Regions from separate parts of the Vreelandella profundi genome, predicted to be linked through region 1. Evidence: predicted binding sites of a transcription regulator. Region 1 holds the regulator's gene; each other region holds the start of a gene.
The links. The regulator PhoB, encoded in region 1, activates phosphate uptake and scavenging genes when phosphate is short. The targets are predictions, from matches to a motif close to TGTCATANNNNTGTCANA.

Region 1 (4,325 bases):
ATAATCACCAGCGCAGCGCGAGAAGATAGTGGCGTCGTTGACGTTAGCTGTGTATGCGGTGCGGGCATGCAGACATCCAAAAGGTCGCTAAAAGAGTTACTGAAAGAGCTGCTGAAATAAAAGCCTGTTAGAGCGCCATGTTACACTAGCTGCTCCCATTATTGCCCTGGAGAACTCGGTGACACCATCCGCTGGCCGGCAAACGTATCTTTTTCCACGCTGGCGACCCGTCCATGCGGCGCGCCCCGCAATGAGCTCTCCATGGTGGCAGTGGGTAGCCTCCACCGATTCGTTAACCGCTCGTTTAAAAGCGGCAGGCGGCGGCAAGTCTTTTCGGGTGCGTTTACTGCGCCAAGGTGTGGGATGGCCGCTGCCCGATGAGGCACAGGCGCTGGGCATTGGCCCTAAACGCTATGCATGGCTGCGCGAAGTAGCGCTGTGTTTAGATGAAACGCCGTGGGTGGTCGCGCGCTCAGTAGCGCCGTTGACGCAGCTAAAAGGCCAGCGTTTAGACAGTTTGGGCGAGCGTTCGTTAGGCAGCTGGTTATTTCGGCAGCCAGATTTAGTGCGTGGGCCATTAGAGGCGACAACACAACGCCCGCCATTTGCTAGCCTAAATGGGATCGAGCAGGACGGTACCTGGGGTCGCCGCTCTGTCTTTACGCATGGCGGGCTGTCGCTATTAGTACAAGAGTATTTTTTGCTGGCGATGGCGGATGATCTTGATCTGCCTTCGCGCTAGGCTAACGGCTGCGTTTTCTTTTTCGTGAGGTAAGCATGGATCGTTCACTGTTGCGGCCGAAGGGATTGGCTCGCGTGGCAGACTTTTTACAACTGATGCGCTTAGATCGGCCCATCGGTACGTGGCTATTAATGTGGCCAGCCCTTTGGGCGCTATGGATTGCCGCGCAGGGCGTGCCGGGGCGAAACGTGCTGCTTATTTTTGTTGCCGGCGTTTACGCCATGCGTGCCGCGGGGTGTGTGGTGAATGACTATGCCGACCGTCATTTTGATGGGCATGTAAAGCGCACTAAAAATCGTCCTCTAGCCACCGGTCGTATTAGCGAAACCGAGGCCCAGCTGCTGTTTATCGCGCTTATAGCCGTTTCCTTCATTTTGGTGCTGCTGACCAATTGGTTCACGGTGATGCTCTCGCTGGGTGGCGTGCTGTTAGCGATTATTTATCCGTTTATGAAGCGCTACACCCACCTTCCTCAGGTGGTGCTGGGCGCCGCCTTTGCTTGGGCAATCCCCATGGCGTTTGGCGCTGTGCTCGGCTATGTCCCGCTGGAGGCGTGGTTATTGTTCTTTGCCAATGTGGTTTGGACGGTGGCGTATGACACCCAGTACGCCATGGTGGACCGCGACGATGATTTAAAAATCGGCATTAAATCGACAGCCGTGCTGTTTGGTAATGCGGACCGCGTCATTATTGCTTTGCTACAGGTGGTGACGTTACTGCTATTAGCGTGGGTGGGGTGGCGAGTGGGTCTAGGCGGCTTTTTCTGGTTAGGTCTTGTGGGAATGGCGGCCACTTTTCTGCATCAGCAGCGGTTAATTTTTCACCGCGCCCGGGATGCGTGCTTTCAGGCGTTCCTCAATAATTTTTGGTCAGGTTTGTTTATTTTCGCCGGTATTGCGTTAAGTTGGTGGCCTGTGGCGGGCTAATAACCGCCGCTGTCATGTAACTGTCATCAAGTCATGGTGTTATCGTCATCGATATGTCATTGAGCTGTTTTTATTTGAACTAGCTCTCTTTGCACACCTTGAGGCTCTGGTATGACTGCCAAGACCGTTTTGATTGTCGATGATGAGGCGCCGATCCGCGAGATGATTGCGGTAGCGCTGGAAATGGCTGACTATCGCGTGCTCGAAGCGGATAACGCTCAGGATGCTCATGCTTTGATCGTCGACCACCAGCCTGATTTACTGCTGCTTGATTGGATGATGCCTGGCACCAGCGGTATTGAGCTTGCTAGGCGCTTAAAGCGCGAAGAAGCCACCGCTGAGATCCCTATTATTATGCTGACCGCTAAAGGCGAAGAGGATAATAAGATTCAGGGGCTTGAAGCTGGCGCCGATGACTATATCACCAAGCCTTTTTCGCCTCGCGAGCTGGTGGCGCGGCTTAAAGCCGTTTTGCGTCGCGCAACGCCACGCGGTGTTGAAGATCCCGTCGAGGTTAATGGACTGCTGCTTGATCCGGTGAGCCATCGCGTCAGCACCGATGGGAAGGCGCTTGAGATGGGCCCAACGGAATATCGCCTGCTGCAGTTCTTTATGACGCACCAGGAGCGCGCTTACACGCGTAGCCAGCTGCTTGATCAAGTGTGGGGTGGCAACGTGTATGTTGAAGAACGCACGGTAGATGTACATATTCGTCGGTTGCGCAAAGCGCTGGGCGAAACACATCAAAATCTGATTCAAACGGTTCGGGGCACCGGTTACCGTTTCTCTTCACGGGTATAAATGTGCGTCTATGGAGCCGTGAACTGTGGCAACTGGCCTGGCTAGCCACGCTGGGCACAGGCATTGGCTGGCTATTGGATGAAGCAGGGCTTGGGCTGGCGTCTGGACTGGCAGTGTACCTGTTTTATCACTTGCGGCAGCTGCGCGCGCTGTATCGATGGCTAACCCTGCAACCCCATGATGAACCGCCTGCTGCTAAGGGGCTATGGGGCGAACTGTTTGATCGTTTATACCGCTATCAAAAAAGTCAGCGTATTACCCAAAGTCGACTGCGTGCCACCTTGGCGCGTATTCAAGAGTCGTCAGAAGCGATGCGCGACAGCGTCGTTATGCTCGACCGCCATGGCGATCTAGAGTGGTGGAACAGCGCCGCAACCACGATGCTAGGCCTGCAAACGGCCCATGACCGTGGTCAGCACATTACCAATTTACTCCGCGATCCAGGCTTTATAAGCTACTTCAACGCCCGTCACTATAGTGAACCGCTAACGCTGACATCTCCCATTGATGAGCGATGCATTCTGCAGTACCAAATTACCCTGTACGGCGACGATGAGCGGCTAGTGATGGCGAGAGACATTACGCGCCTGCATCGCTTGGAGCAGATGCGCCGTGATTTTGTGGCCAATGTGTCTCACGAGCTGCGTACGCCGCTAACCGTTCTTTCCGGCTATTTAGAAACCTATGGCGATCTTGCCGAGCAGCTACCTCCGCGCTTGGGTAAAGGTATTTACCAAATGCAGGAGCAGACGCAGCGCATGCAGAATCTGGTCAATGATCTATTGCTGCTGTCCCGGTTAGAAATTGACCAAAGTGGCAAGGACCATCAGCCCTTGTCGCTGGGGCCGTTGCTGCAGAGCGTTTGTGATGATGCGCTAGCGCTATCGGGTCAGCGGCATACCATTCTCATTGCACTTGAGAGCAATGCACGCCTGCTCGGAAGTGAGCAGGAAATGCGCAGCGCGATTTCTAATCTCGCTTTTAACGCTGTTCGCTATACGCCGCCTGGGAGCCACATCACGTTGCGCTGGCAAGATAGCCAAGCGGGCGGCGCTTGCATTGAGGTTGAGGACAACGGTGAGGGCATTGATCCGGTGCACATTCCTCGGCTGACCGAACGCTTCTACCGCGTTGATAAAGGGCGCAGTACGACAACGGGCGGTACAGGTTTGGGCTTGGCCATTGTCAAGCACGTGCTGCTGCGCCATGATGCGCAGCTTCTGATTGAATCTCACCCGGGTAAGGGTGCCTTATTCCGCTGCAAATTCCCCGCTTCGCGCCTTAGCCCACCCTGAAAGTAGATGCTATGCACAATCTCTGTAGAAGTGTGCAATATTGGCATACAAGATTGGTAAAACTTTGCTCATGTGCCATTTTTACACACTCTCTGGGCATGCTTAATCGTTAACTAAGATTTATTTTATGGTTTATTTTTTATTAAATTATTGATTTTATTAAAAATTAATTAATAGTGACAGCTTTTGGCATGCCCGCTGCAACATTTATAAATAAGTAAGAGAGATGACCGCAGGAATTGCTGGCTGACATTAGCCTTTCTTTCTTAATTAAGCGGTTTAAACAGCGATCGGAGGTGGAATATGATGTCCAAGGAATTACTCAAGAAAGCTGGCATTTTAGGTTTAACGTTTGGCTTGATGGCTAGCCCACTCGCGTTCGCAGAATCTGAGCAAAGCACGGCAATTGATCAGAATAAAGGCATTACTGCGGATGATGAGGCGATGGAGCCGAAAGGTAACCACACGGATACCGCTAGTGAGCGTGGCCAGCACGATTTGACGCACGATGAAGGCGATGGCGCCAGCAACATGGAGCCCGAGTCTACCAGTAACTCAGAT
Region 2 (4,325 bases), 300 kb from region 1:
CGTGTGTCCCTACTCTGTTTCTATTTTTTCATGCTAATGACCGGTAAGTGAATCGTTACTTATCGCTATTATGAACGAAGCCTGCGTCTTTATAGCGCAGGCTTCTATTTTTTTCATGCGTCGTGACCGTGAACTCGGCCAATAAGTAGAGCAAGCCCATCATGACTGCTTAGCCAAGTATGAGTCTAGAGCCTGCGAAGCAAGGGCGTACACGCTGTTTGCTCATCGCATAAATAAAAGCATCAAGGTCTAAGGGCAAGAAAAGGCGACGCTGCGGGGCTGGCGCGAATGAGCTGGAGTTCAGCTGCATAAATGTCAGCGATAGTGTCGAGACTGAGCACTTGGTTTGGTAAACCGTGGCTAATGCGCTGGCCTTTATTGAGCAACCACACCCGATCAGCGTAGGTGCTGGCCAGATTCAGGTCGTGTAGCACACAGACGACTGCCATCTGATGCTGTTCAGCCCAGACACGCAGCTGGCGCATGAGTCGCTGCTGTTGGCCAATGTCCAGTGCGCTTGTCGGTTCGTCCAGTAGCAGAAGCCCCCCATCCTTGGCGGTCGCAGAGCGTCTGGAGAGAACCTGGCAGGCGCCTCGCGCGACCATGACCCGCTGGCGTTCGCCGCCGGAAAGAGTGAGTGCACTGCGCTTAGCAAGATGGATGAGGTCTAAGTCATCGAGCAGTTCGGCAATGAGCGCTTTTTCTGGGTTACAGCCTAAGCACACTAACTCCTCCACCCGCCAATCAAAGCCTAGCGGCTCTTGCTGTACGACCAGCGCACGGCGGCTGGCGAGGGCGCCCACCTCCCATTCCTGTAGTAAACGACCATCCAGGCGGACTTCGCCCTCTTCGCAAGGGCGATAGCCTGACAACAGGCTGAGTAGCGTGCTTTTACCCGCACCGTTGGGGCCGACAATAGCGAGTAGCTCACCAGGGCGAATGGTGCCGTCGATGGGGGCTAAGGCGGGCGTCGTCGATAATCCTGCTTTATGCAGGGTCAGCATGACGGGCTCCGGCGCATCAATAAGTAAAGAAAGTAAGGCCCACCCAGGAGGCTAGTAAGAAGACCTACCGGAATCTCAGCCGGTGCGCCTAGCGTGCGTGCTAACGTGTCGGCGACGACGACGCGACGCTTGAGGCGCGAGGCATCCAGCCCTGCCGCACGCCGTCTAAACGTACCAGCACGCCTGAACGTCCAAAACCACGCATGCTCAAGGTTTGACCGTTGCGACGTCCCTGGCCAGCGACATGCAGGCCCGGCTGGCGGCTAAGGATGTCTTCCACTCGGCTAGCCGTTGCTAGCACCGCATCATTGCGGTTAATGATGTCGATAATCAGCGGCGCCCGAGAGAGGTCCGTCGGCGCGCGAGTGCCCGTCACCGTTACCGGATTAAGTTCGGCATCGCCTGCAAAAGCGGCGAGTAAAGGGAAAAGAGTGAGGCAAAGGCCGCTGAACGCACATGTGTATTTCATGAGCCGGATAGTTCCAACAAGAAGAGGTGGAATACATCGCTGGCTGAGTGCAGTCAGGCTGCAATTTGGCTGGTTGTTGCTGTATCAGTTTTTAAGATTAGGCCGTGCTTACGCGTTAAGGATTAACTTGCCACTTTTGGTCCGACGCAGGATATAGCGTCTTTGCTCATGATGAATGATCAGCTGGCCCGCGCTGCCCAGCAGCTCTTTACTCTCTACTTCACGCGCCACTATCGGCGCCACTACAGGCACATGACGTTGCTCAGCGCCCTCGTCGGGAAACTGCATGCGATAATGACTCCTGTGTTAATGATAACTATTAGCGTTAATTTAACAGAGTCGAGAATATCACTCAATAGCCTTTGGAGGGCAAGCGAGTGTTGTCATGCGACGACGGGCAGTAACAGTGCCAAAGTGTGTCCTTAATTTACCTACAGACAAACATGCAGACCGTCATCGCGCTGTCATTTAGCTCCGTTAGAGTCTTCTGAAATTTAGTCGTTGGCTGATAAACGATAAGAGGGAGACCCAAAATGAGTAAAGAGATCGAAGATCATCGGTTGTTTAACCAAAGCCGCAATGAACCATTTGCAGCGATATTGGCAAAGCATGTATCTCGGCGCGATGTGATGCGGGGCGGCTTGAGTATGGCGGCGGTCTCAATGCTGAGTTTTGGTGGCGCCGCTCAGGCACTTGCCTCAAACGGCACGCAAAAAACACCGCTTACGCTGGCGTTTGAAGCGGTTCGCGGGTCGCTCACTGATGCCATCATAGTGCCAGAAGGCTATGTAGCCCAGGTGCTGGTGCCTTGGGGTACGCCGCTCAGCGCTGGCGCTACATGGCAGGCTGACCAGCCGATGACGCCTGATCGCCAGGCAGCGAGCGTAGGCATGCACCATGACGGCATGGCCGGGTTTGCGCTGGATGCCGATAACGCATCGCGCCGGTTTGTACTGGCGCTCAATAATGAATATATCGATCAAGAGGCGCTGTGGGCACCTCAGGGTGGCCCGACGAATGCTGAAAGCGGTAAGCGACCCGCCGATGAGTCACGCACTGAGATCAATGCGCACGGTGTGACCCTGGTTGAAGTTGAGAAAGACGCTAACGGCCACTGGGCGCATGTGCCGGGGTCGGCCTATAACCGTCGCCTGACGAGTGCCACCGTGATGGATATCGCAGGCCCTGTGGCGGGTAGTGACTACGTCAAAACGCAGTTTTCACCGTCGGGGATACAGACCCGTGGCACCAACAATAACTGTGGCAATGGCGTCACTCCCTGGGGCACCTATATTGCCTGCGAAGAGAACTGGCCGGATATTTTCGTGAATCGTGGTGAACGTTTCCAGGACGATGCGCGCATCGGTATTCCTACCGATAAAAGCCGCTACGGTTGGGATACATCCGCAGGTGATGCCAGCGAACAAAACGACGAGTTTGGCCGTTTTGATATCACGCCCCGGAGCGAAAACGCGGCTGACGATTATCGCAACGAGGCGCGCTCGTTTGGCTATCAGGTGGAAGTCGACCCGTATAGCGATGCGCTCGCCGTTAAGCGCACGGCACTGGGCCGTTTCCGCCACGAAGGCTGCTGGCTGGGCAAGCTGGAAGCCGGTCAGCCGGTGGTGTACTACTCCGGCCATGATTCCCGCAATGAGTATGTGTATAAGTACGTCTCCGATGCTGCGTGGGATCCCGCCGATGCTAATCGCCCCGGCGAAGAGTACGACCGCCTGGCTATCGGTAGTAAATATATGGATAACGGCACGCTGTATGTGGCCCGTTTCCATGCCGACGGCAGCGGTGAGTGGCTAGCACTGACGCCTGATGCGACAACGCAAGATGGCCGCACGCTAGCCGTGGCGCTGGGCTTGGCAGACGATGACTACGCAGGAATTATTATTAATACCTGCGATGCGGCGGATTTTATGGGCGCCACACCAATGGACCGGCCAGAATGGGCGGCTGTCGACCCCACATCAGGCGAGGTGTACCTCACGCTGACCAATAACACGCAGCGTACCGCCGCAGAAACCGCACCGACGTTTACTAATACAGGTGACGACATTGAGCAGCTAGGGGTGGGTTATGACACAGCGCCCACCAATGCATCTAATCCGCGCGCCAATAACGAAGCGGGGCATATTATTCGCTGGCGCGAAAGCCGTTTGCCGAATGCCTTCACCTGGGAAGTGTTTGTGTTTGGTGCCGCGGCAAGCGATATGGATAACCACTCTGGCCTGAGCGAGATGAACCAGTTCGCAAGCCCCGACGGGCTGTGGTTCGATGAGCGTGGTGACGGTCAGGGCATTCTTTGGATTCAAACCGATAACGGTTATGACGGGCTAACGGAGTACACCAACGACCAGTTACTTGCGGTCGTACCCAAAGGGCTGGACGATATTCAAGGCACCGGCCCGGTGATTAATAGTAGCAATCAGCAGCAGCTAAAACGTTTCGCGGTAGGGCCTAACGGCGGCGAAGTCACCGGCATCTTTGCCACACCGGATAAGACTGCGCTGTTCATCAATATTCAGCACCCAGGCAACTGGCCCGCTGATGCTAACGCGCTGACTCAAGATGCCACCATGGTCGCCAGCGGTCAGGTGCGCCCTAGAGCCGCGACCGTGGTCATTCAGAAGCGCGACGGTGGCCCGGTGGGGGTGTAGGCAGCTAGCCACCATATCTTGATGTCATGTTAAAAGCGTCGAACCACTCCCAGGTTCGACGCTTTTTCTGCCGGGCATCCAACGCCTCAAAGGCACCGATCTTCAATGGGCGCTGATTGGTCCACTAAGCATCCTCCTGTCTATGGCCTTAAAGCCCACCCACAAGCAGCTGAAAGGCAATGG
Region 3 (4,325 bases), 810 kb from region 1:
CCTGCGTCATTTGCAGCGGGAGCAAGATAACTTACAGCGGTGCTTAAACGGGATAGCGCCGGATCAGTTTGCCGCGCTGGTAGAGCGCTTGGATAGCGCGCGGCATGTGGTCGTGATCGGCTTTCGTAACAGCTACCCATTAGCGCTACATTTTCGCCAGCAGTTGATTCAGGCGCGCACCCAGGTGCGTGTGGTTCCCCATCCTAATCAGTCGCTGGCTGAAGAAATTGTTGATCTAAACGCGCAGGATGTTGTGGTGCTGTTTGGATTTCGCCGCCGCCCCGCAGCGTTTGCCGCGCTGGTGGATGCGCTTGAGCGCTCGCCGGCCAACATCGCGTTAATCGCTGACCCCACCGCGGTTAATTTTGCCTCTCAAGTCACTTGGTTCTTTGAGACGCCGCTGGAAAGCCTCTCGGCGTTTGATAGCTACGCTGTGGCTAATAGTCTGATTTGCTTGCTGGTTAACGGCGTTTTACACCAACGTTTGCCGGAAGGCAGGGGCCGGATTGGCGCGATTAGCGATATTTATACGGAGCTTAGTGAACTTGAAACACCGATCATGAGTATCGATTAGCCCATACGCTAGGGATCGTTGACGTTTCAGCGTGAGGCGAAGATGTCAGCTAGCATCCTAACCTCACGCTTATTCTTGTTATTCAGCGTTCAGAAAGTTTTCTACATCAAGCAGTATCATCTCATTATCATCAGCCTGTCCTTGCTCGCGGCCAATTGAGAACGGATAGTTATTGTCGTTGGCGACCACAATAGTTCTTTCATCGACTCTATCCACATTCTCAATGGTCACAAAGGGAAAATTAAACGTGCCGTCGATCGTGCCGCGCGGTGCGATGCCATTGGGGTCTTGAATGTCCATGAGGTCTATATAGGCGATTTTCTCAAGCACACCCTGAGCGTTCGTGCGATTGAGGTCGACAAGGTAGATACGTTTAAACTCGGCGGGTTCGTCTGCCCATTCTTCTCGAGGGTCTCCTTGGCGGCTATCACGCTCGATAATCAGGCCGCGAGTGCCGCCAATAAGATTGAAGTCGCCAATGGCATGATCCGCTGACGCGAGTGGGTAATAGCGAGTAGTGTCGCCCCATTTTCCCGTGTCAGTGCTGAGTTCAAACATTCTTAATACGGGGGTGCCGTCAATGGTTTCCGGGGCATTAGCATTACTGTCCCACACAGGCTTTTCCAACAATGGATAGAGAGTTGTGTGGTCTTCGGAGAGCGCCATACCCTCATAGCCGCCGGAGCGAAAAACGACGACATCCTCTGAAGTCGGTGCGCCCGGGTTTGGGGGTAGGGCAAAGGCATTATCGGGCGAGCGCATCATCGTGCCGCCTGGGTTTGTGGCTATTACCTGCAACACTTCACCCTCATTATTGACCTGGATAATCCATGGGCCGAATTCATCACCAATCCAGTAGGTATCGCCCACCGGCTGGATCGATTCAATGTCGAAATCAGCACCGGTCAAAAATCGTCCGGGGGTGGCTTCATTCATAATAGGGAAGGGTACCTTACGGTTTGGGTCCGAGAGTTGAACGGTCTCCTCAATACTGACGCGTCCGGTGTCCCAGTCGGGCTTTATGATGTTAAACATCAAGATGATGTCGGAAGAGTTCGCCTTAGCGCCAAAGCCATTATCGGTTAAGACTAAAAAACGGTCGTCGCCAAGCGAGCGGATACCTGAAAATCCTTGCAGCGGCTGGCTGGGGAAAGGGAGCGCTAAACCTGTGTCTTGCACGTTAGAATATAGCTGCTCAATGCGTCGCTCTTTGCCAGTAAAGCGGCCTGAGGTGTTGTAGTGTTCAGCGGCACCGGATGGGGCCGCCACAAAGGTGCTTCCGGGCAGCTGAGCATGACTGGATAGGACGGCGGGAAATGCCTGCTGAGAATAAGCTGAATCCGTAAATACAAAGACCAATAAGGCCGTGGCGAGTATTGGTTTCATCATCACTATTTAACCTTTGCAAAGGAGATAAGATGTAGCAGAGCAGGCTCAGCTACATCTATCTTCTTCAACAACGGTGATAGTTGAATGACAGAAAGCAGATATTTTAAGTTCTGTCCGCTTTTACTATTGTGGCCAATGTTTTTGTTCAGTATTTAACCGTTCCACTGAGTAGCCTGAGCGAACACAAGAAACGCCAGCGCAATCAGCACCCATATGCAAAAGAGCGGGAAGAAGAACTTGACCCATTTTTGCCACGTCACCCCAGCCAGTGCCAGCGTGGCCATAAAGTAGCCTGACGTTGGGTAAAGAATATTGCCAATGCCGTCGCCGAGCTGGAAGGCCAGTACCGCGGTTTGTCGTGTGACGCCAATAATGTCGGAAAGCGGTGCCATCAGCGGCATAGTGACCAGTGCCTGGCCGCTACCGGAAGGCACAATGAAATTGAAGCCTAGCTGGGCAAAGAACATGCCAATGGCCGACAGCAATGTTGGCAGGCCGCCAACCAGATTGCCCAGCCCAAACACCAGCGTATCCATGATCTGTCCATCTTCCAGCATCACGGCGACGCCCCGAGCAACCCCGGCGATCATCGCGCCTACGAGCACGTCGCGAAAGCCTTGGTTGAAGCCTGCGCATATCTCGTCGGTGTTAAGGCCCGCGATCAGCCCCACCACAATCCCCATAATGATGAAAAGCCCGGCCATCTCCATCATGAACCAGCCTTGCTGTAACACGCCGTAAATTAGCATGCCAAAGAAGGCAAAGGCCGCGACTGACGCAAGCTTTTGACGGCCGCTAGCCAACAGTGCGCGGCCATTATCGGCATGCTGATAGAGCGAACGCTTTTCAGACTCGCCAGGGTCACTGCTGAGCAGACTAAAGGACGGTTCGCTATGTACTTTGCGGGCGTAGCGCATGACAAAGAAAATGGCCGCCGCCAGCATGACAATAAACGCGAAGATACGTAGCCCGTAGCCAGAATAAAGCGGGAGCGCCGATAGCTGCTGGCCTAAGCCGGTATTGATGGGGTTGAGTACGCCGGTAGTGAAGCCGACAGTAGTGGCACATAAAGCCACCGCCGCCGCCGTCACCGAGTCAAAGCGTAAAGCAATCATCAGCGGCAGGATCACCGGGACGTAAACCAGCGCCAACTCCTGGGTGCCAATAACGGTCGCGATGAGGGCAAATACGGTCATTAGCACCGGAATGGTCAGCAGGCTTTGTCGGGCAAAGCGCCTAGTTAGCTTATCGACACCAATTTCGATAATGCCGGTATGCCGCAACACCATGAACATGCCGCCAATCATAAAGGTAAAAAAGACCACTTCGCCGGCGCTCATCAATCCGTTGGGGATCGCCAGCATGAAATCGACAATGCCCACCGGGGAGGAAGCGATTTGCTCATAAGAGGTCGGGTCGATGGTGATGCGACCAGCCGGGCCTGGAACGCGCTCGAACTGCCCTGCAGGGACAAAGTGCGTGGCGATCGCCGCTAGCGCAATAAATATGAACAGAACGGCGTATATGTCGGGGATTCTACACCAGCTTTTCTTAGGCGCAGGGCGCTCAGGGGAGGGCGAAGGGGGGATTTGTTGGGACATGCGTTGCCTCGCGTTATTAAAGCCGCCCTTGAGGGCAGCTGTTGTTATAAATGCTTAGTTATAGATGCTTGGTTATAAATGCCTAGCGTGAGCCGAGCAATGACAGCATCTAGCGGCTAACGACCCACGGGTTCCAAACGATGAAACACAGCCGTTTGAAACACTGCCGTTTGAAACGCTGCCATTTGAAACGCTGCCATTTGAAACGCTGCCATTTGAAGCATGGTTCGTATGGTTTTAGAATTATGAAACGAAAGTTTCTAAAGAAGTTGCTATTGGGAGGAGTGTTTCACAAGGGCTTTGCTAAAGAGCACTGCAAAAGATCGCTTTAATGTGTGTGACGGATCTTGTATACAAGATGTCTTCTTAATTTTAATAGAATCAGATAGGGCCAATCATGCCAGCTACTTACTACGCCCCCACGGGCGGTCATCCGCCGCAAACGCAGTTAACCGCTGACCGCGCTGTTTTCACCGAAGCCTATGCGCTGATTCCTAAAGGCGTGATGCGCGACATCGTCACAAGCAATCTACCGTTCTGGGAAGGCACGCGCTTGTGGGTGCTCGCGCGGCCGCTGTCAGGCTTTGCGGAAACATTCTCACAGTACATTATGGAGTTGCAGCCCAAAGGCGGTAGTGATAAGCCTGAGCTTGACCCTCAGGCTGAAGGCGTGCTGTTTGTGGTGGAAGGTGAGTTAACGCTTACATTAGCCGGCGAGCGCCATACCATGGTGCCCGGTGGCTACGCGTTTATGCCGCCTG
Region 4 (4,325 bases), 710 kb from region 1:
GTTGTCGGCTTCATCAAAGCGTGCGCGCAGCTCAATCACCACGGTCACCTCTTTGCCTTGGCTGGCAGCCTCCACCAGCGCACTCACAATAGGCGAGTCTGCCCCGGTGCGATAAAGAGTCTGCTTTACCGCCAATACATGGGGGTCGCGAGCAGCTTCGCGCAGCAGGTCTTCAATCGGTGAGAATGACTGAAAGGGATGGTGCAGCAGAATGTCGTTCTTAGCGATGGCATCAAACAGGCTGCCTGCCTTAAGTACTTTGGGAATGCTGGGAATGAACGGGCGATAAAGCAGCTCAGGGCGGTCAACGTCACCCAGCGCTGACATCATGCGCGTTAAATTAACCGGGCCTTTGACGCGGTACAAATCACCGTTTTCAAGCTCAAACTGGCGCAGCAGAAAATTGCTTAAGCCATCCGGGCAGTTGTCGGCCACTTCCAGCCGTACGCCGCTGCCATAGCGCCGCGCCAGCAGCTCGCCGCGCAGCGCTGAGGCTAAGTCAGACACTTCTTCGGGATCGACGCTCATGTCAGCATTGCGGGTCAGGCGGAATTGATAGCAGCCGCGCACGCGCATACCGGGAAATAGCTCGTCGGCATGGGCATGAATCATCGATGATAAAAACACATACTCTGAAAAGCCTTCTTCGCATAGCTCCTTAGGCAGTGCCATCAGCCGTGGCAGCGAGCGCGGAGCCGGCAAAATCGCCATGCCGCCTACACGGCCAAAAGCATCCTTGCCTTCCAGTTCAACAATGAAGTTGAGGCTTTTATTCACCAGCCGTGGAAAAGGGTGCGACGGGTCAAGGCCAATCGGGCTGATGACCGGCATAATCTCGTTATCAAAAAAGGCTCTGCCCCAGGCTTTTTGCGCGCTGGTCCACTGATCGCGTCGTCGAAAACGCAGCCCCTGCGCTTCCAGTGCGGGCAGCAGCGTTTCGTTGAGAATTTGATATTGGCGGAAAATTTGCGCATGGGCGAGCTGGGATATTTCCGCCAGTACCGCTTTGGGCAATCGGCCGTCGGCGGCCGTGGTGGTATCACCCAAGGCAATTTGATGCTTGAGACCTGCGACGCGAATCTCGAAGAACTCATCCATATTAGAAGAAAAAATAAGCAGGAACATCAGCCGATTGAGTAACGGATGTGCATCATCTAGCGCCTGTTCCAATACGCGGATATTAAACTGTAAATGCGACAGCTCGCGGTTGAAGTAGAGCTGGGTATCGTCAAGATCGGTTTCGGGCAACGCTTCACGCGCCTGAACCCCGGTGGGCGTACGATTTATACGTAGCGGCATATCGCCGTCGCTGCTGGTTTGATCGGTAGGCGATAATGGTGGACTGGAAACGTGCTCGTCCATGGTGGATCTCCCCGCGTCGATGGCTCGAACGTATCATAGCCTGATACTGATAGATCAGCGCAGTATGCGGGGAGAAGATGACAAATACGTGTCACTGGATTGTCATCTTGGGCAACATCATGCCAATAAGCGGCTTAGCGACGCTGTACTTCATTAGCCTTGCTGCAATAGCCGGGCCGCATCAAGTGCGAAATAGGTCAAAATGCCGTCTGCCCCGGCGCGCTTAAAGCACATCAGTGACTCTAGTATGACGGGTTCTGCTTCCAGCCAGCCGTTATCGAAGGCTGCGCGATGCATGGCGTACTCGCCGCTGACTTGATAAGCAAAGGTGGGAACCTTGAGTTCATCCTTTACCCGGCGCACCACGTCTAAATAGGGCATGCCAGGTTTGACCATGACCATGTCGGCGCCTTCGCTGATGTCCATGGCCACTTCATGCAGTGCTTCATCGCTGTTGGCGGGGTTCATTTGATAGGTGCGTTTGTCCGCTTTGCCCAGGTTAGTGGCCGACCCGACCGCATCCCGAAATGGCCCGTAGTAGTGCGATGCGTACTTCGCGCTGTAGGCCATTATCCGCACGTTGTGTAAGTTTTCTTGCTCCAGCACTTGGCGAATCGAACCAATGCGCCCGTCCATCATGTCAGAGGGTGCCACCACGTCGGCACCCGCTTCGGCATGGGAAAGCGCCTGCTTCAGCAACGTTTCTACGGTGCGGTCGTTTTGCACGTAGCCCTGCCCATCTAAAATGCCGTCTTGGCCATGAATGGTATACGGGTCAAGCGCCACGTCAGTAATGATGCCGAGTTCAGGCAGCGCTTCTTTTAGCGCGCGCACGCTACGCTGAACCAGTCCGCTGGCGCTATAGGCTTCTTCGGCGAGCTCACTTTTTTGCTCAGGGCCGACGACCGGAAATAGCGCCAGAGCGGGAATGCCTAATGCAAACGCTTCGCGAGCCTGCTCAATCAGCAGGTCGATCGAAAGCCGTTCCACGCCCGGCATTGAGGCTATGGGTTCACGCTGATTTTCACCTTCAAGAACAAAGACTGGCAGGATGAGATCCGCGGGCGTCAGCGTTTTTTCTTGCATTAAGCGACGTGAAAAATCATCGCGGCGCATGCGGCGCATGCGCGTGGCGGGGAAGTGACGGGGAATCATAGATGCACTCAAAGGTTGTCTCCATCAAGGATCGCAAATGAGGTTCTTAAATGAGGATGCCCGAAGGCCTGTAGCCAGTATATCAGCCATAACCTGCGGCGAAAGACGCCTTGTGACAAACCACCACACTGACTAAAGTGGGCGACAGCTTTGCGGTAATGCGTTCGGCAGACCCTAAAATAAGGAGATAGGCATGGCCAAACAGGTGGCAGTCATTTTAGCCGGATGCGGCGTTTACGATGGTTCTGAAATTTATGAGACCACGCTGACGCTGCTGCGCTTGGATCAGCTGGGTATTGAGTATCGCTGCTTTGCACCCGATATAGAACAGCAGCATGTTGTGAACCATCTTACGCAAGAGGTTGTTGAAGGCGAGCAGCGCAACGTGTTGTTGGAGTCTGCCCGCCTAGCGCGAGGGGACATAAGCGCGCTAGAGGCGTTAAACGCGGATAACTTTGATGCGGTGATTGTGCCCGGTGGTTTTGGGGTCGCCAAAAATCTTTCAGACTTTGCCAGTGCCAGCGATAATATGCAGGTGCTAGAGGCGCTGAAAGAGGCGCTGGTGGGCTTTCGTCAAGAAGCCAAGCCTATCGGCCTGATGTGTATTGCTCCGGCACTGGTGCCACGTCTGCTGGGAGATGGCATTGCTGTCACGGTGGGCAATGACCCGGCGGTATCCGGTGCCATTAGTGCAATGGGTGGGCTGCACCGCACCTGTAGCGTAGAGGATATCGTGGTTGATTTTGAGCACAGCGTAGTGACGACACCCGCTTACATGCTGGCAACGCGTATCAGCGAAGCAGCTACCGGTATCTTTAAGCTCGTTGATCGTCTCGCGGAAATGATGGACTAACGCAGAAATGATAGATTAAGGGCTATTGCGAGATCGTTAACGGTTGAGATAAAAAGCCGCCGCCATGATTAATGGCGGCGGCTTTTCACTATCTACGTCTTTAGTGCCTGCTATAGCATGTCTTCCTGCTCTTCCGCCGCTTCTTTTTCCGCTTTACGCTTGCGTACTAGGCGACCAAACAGCAGGCCAACCTCGTAAAGTAGGTACATCGGAATCGCCAGCAGGCTTTGTGAAATGACATCCGGTGGCGTGAGCAGCATGCCCACCACGAAGCAGCCCAGCAGAATATAGGGGCGCTTCTTGGACAGGCTTTCAACTGAGGTAGCCCCCGAAAGAATGAGCAAGAACGTGGCAATAGGAATTTCAAACGCCACGCCGAAGGCAAAAAACAGCTTAAGAACGAAGTTCAAATACTGATTGATATCGGTCATTACGGCGACGTTTTCTGGCCCGGTCTGGGTAAAAAACTCAAACAGCAGCGGAAACACCACGTAATAAGCAAACGCTGCACCGCCGTAAAACAGCGCAATGCTTGAAACCAGAATAGGAATGGCTAAGGCTTTTTCGTTATCGTAAAGGCCCGGCGCAATAAACGCCCACGCCTGATGCAATACAAAAGGAATGGCGATAAACACGGCCACTACTAGGGTCAGCTTAAACGGTGCTAAGAAGGGCGATGTTACTTCCGTGGCGATCATCTGTGAGCCTTCAGGCAACAGCGCCATCAATGGCTCAGCGACAAAGCTATAAATGTCGTTGGCAAAGGCATAGAGGCCCAAAAAGATCACCAAAATAAGAACTACGGCGCGCATTAGGCGTGAACGCAGTTCGATTAGGTGCTCAATAAGCGGGGTTTGGGGTTGATCTTGCTGAGGCTCCTTTGAATCGCCAAACATACTCATTGGTGATTGCTATCCTTATTAAATGCAGCCTGCTCAGATTCAGTCGCGTCTGT

Region 2: a site for PhoB is predicted at 1,925-1,942, ahead of KUO20_RS14860 (PhoX family protein). Genes of this name have one in related genera too.
Region 3: a site for PhoB is predicted at 2,036-2,053, ahead of KUO20_RS12535 (esterase-like activity of phytase family protein). Genes of this name have one in related genera too.
Region 4: a site for PhoB is predicted at 1,452-1,469, ahead of ppk1 (polyphosphate kinase 1). Genes of this name have one in related genera too.

Annotation. Positions count from the first base shown of each region.
Region 1 covers NZ_CP077941.1:3,544,923-3,549,247, reverse strand. Annotated here, with positions in the region: gene KUO20_RS16285 (NAD(P)/FAD-dependent oxidoreductase) at 1-68, opposite strand, end outside; gene KUO20_RS16280 (chorismate--pyruvate lyase family protein) at 251-742, shown strand; gene ubiA (4-hydroxybenzoate octaprenyltransferase) at 778-1,668, shown strand; gene phoB (phosphate regulon transcriptional regulator PhoB) at 1,780-2,469, shown strand; gene phoR (phosphate regulon sensor histidine kinase PhoR) at 2,472-3,764, shown strand; gene KUO20_RS16260 (hypothetical protein) at 4,068-4,325, shown strand, end outside.
Region 2 covers NZ_CP077941.1:3,246,899-3,251,223, reverse strand. Annotated here, with positions in the region: gene KUO20_RS14880 (ATP-binding cassette domain-containing protein) at 243-1,004, opposite strand; partial or broken gene KUO20_RS14875 (iron chelate uptake ABC transporter family permease subunit) at 998-1,126, opposite strand; gene KUO20_RS14870 (TonB-dependent receptor plug domain-containing protein) at 1,105-1,473, opposite strand; gene hemP (hemin uptake protein HemP) at 1,582-1,761, opposite strand; gene KUO20_RS14860 (PhoX family protein) at 2,007-4,142, shown strand; gene KUO20_RS14855 (LysE/ArgO family amino acid transporter) at 4,291-4,325, opposite strand, start outside.
Region 3 covers NZ_CP077941.1:2,738,047-2,742,371, reverse strand. Annotated here, with positions in the region: gene KUO20_RS12540 (MurR/RpiR family transcriptional regulator) at 1-574, shown strand, start outside; gene KUO20_RS12535 (esterase-like activity of phytase family protein) at 653-1,963, opposite strand; gene KUO20_RS12530 (YfcC family protein) at 2,116-3,564, opposite strand; gene KUO20_RS12525 (bifunctional allantoicase/(S)-ureidoglycine aminohydrolase) at 3,962-4,325, shown strand, end outside.
Region 4 covers NZ_CP077941.1:2,834,129-2,838,453, reverse strand. Annotated here, with positions in the region: gene ppk1 (polyphosphate kinase 1) at 1-1,362, opposite strand, end outside; gene hemB (porphobilinogen synthase) at 1,516-2,517, opposite strand; gene elbB (isoprenoid biosynthesis glyoxalase ElbB) at 2,711-3,370, shown strand; gene tatC (twin-arginine translocase subunit TatC) at 3,481-4,272, opposite strand; gene tatB (Sec-independent protein translocase protein TatB) at 4,269-4,325, opposite strand, start outside.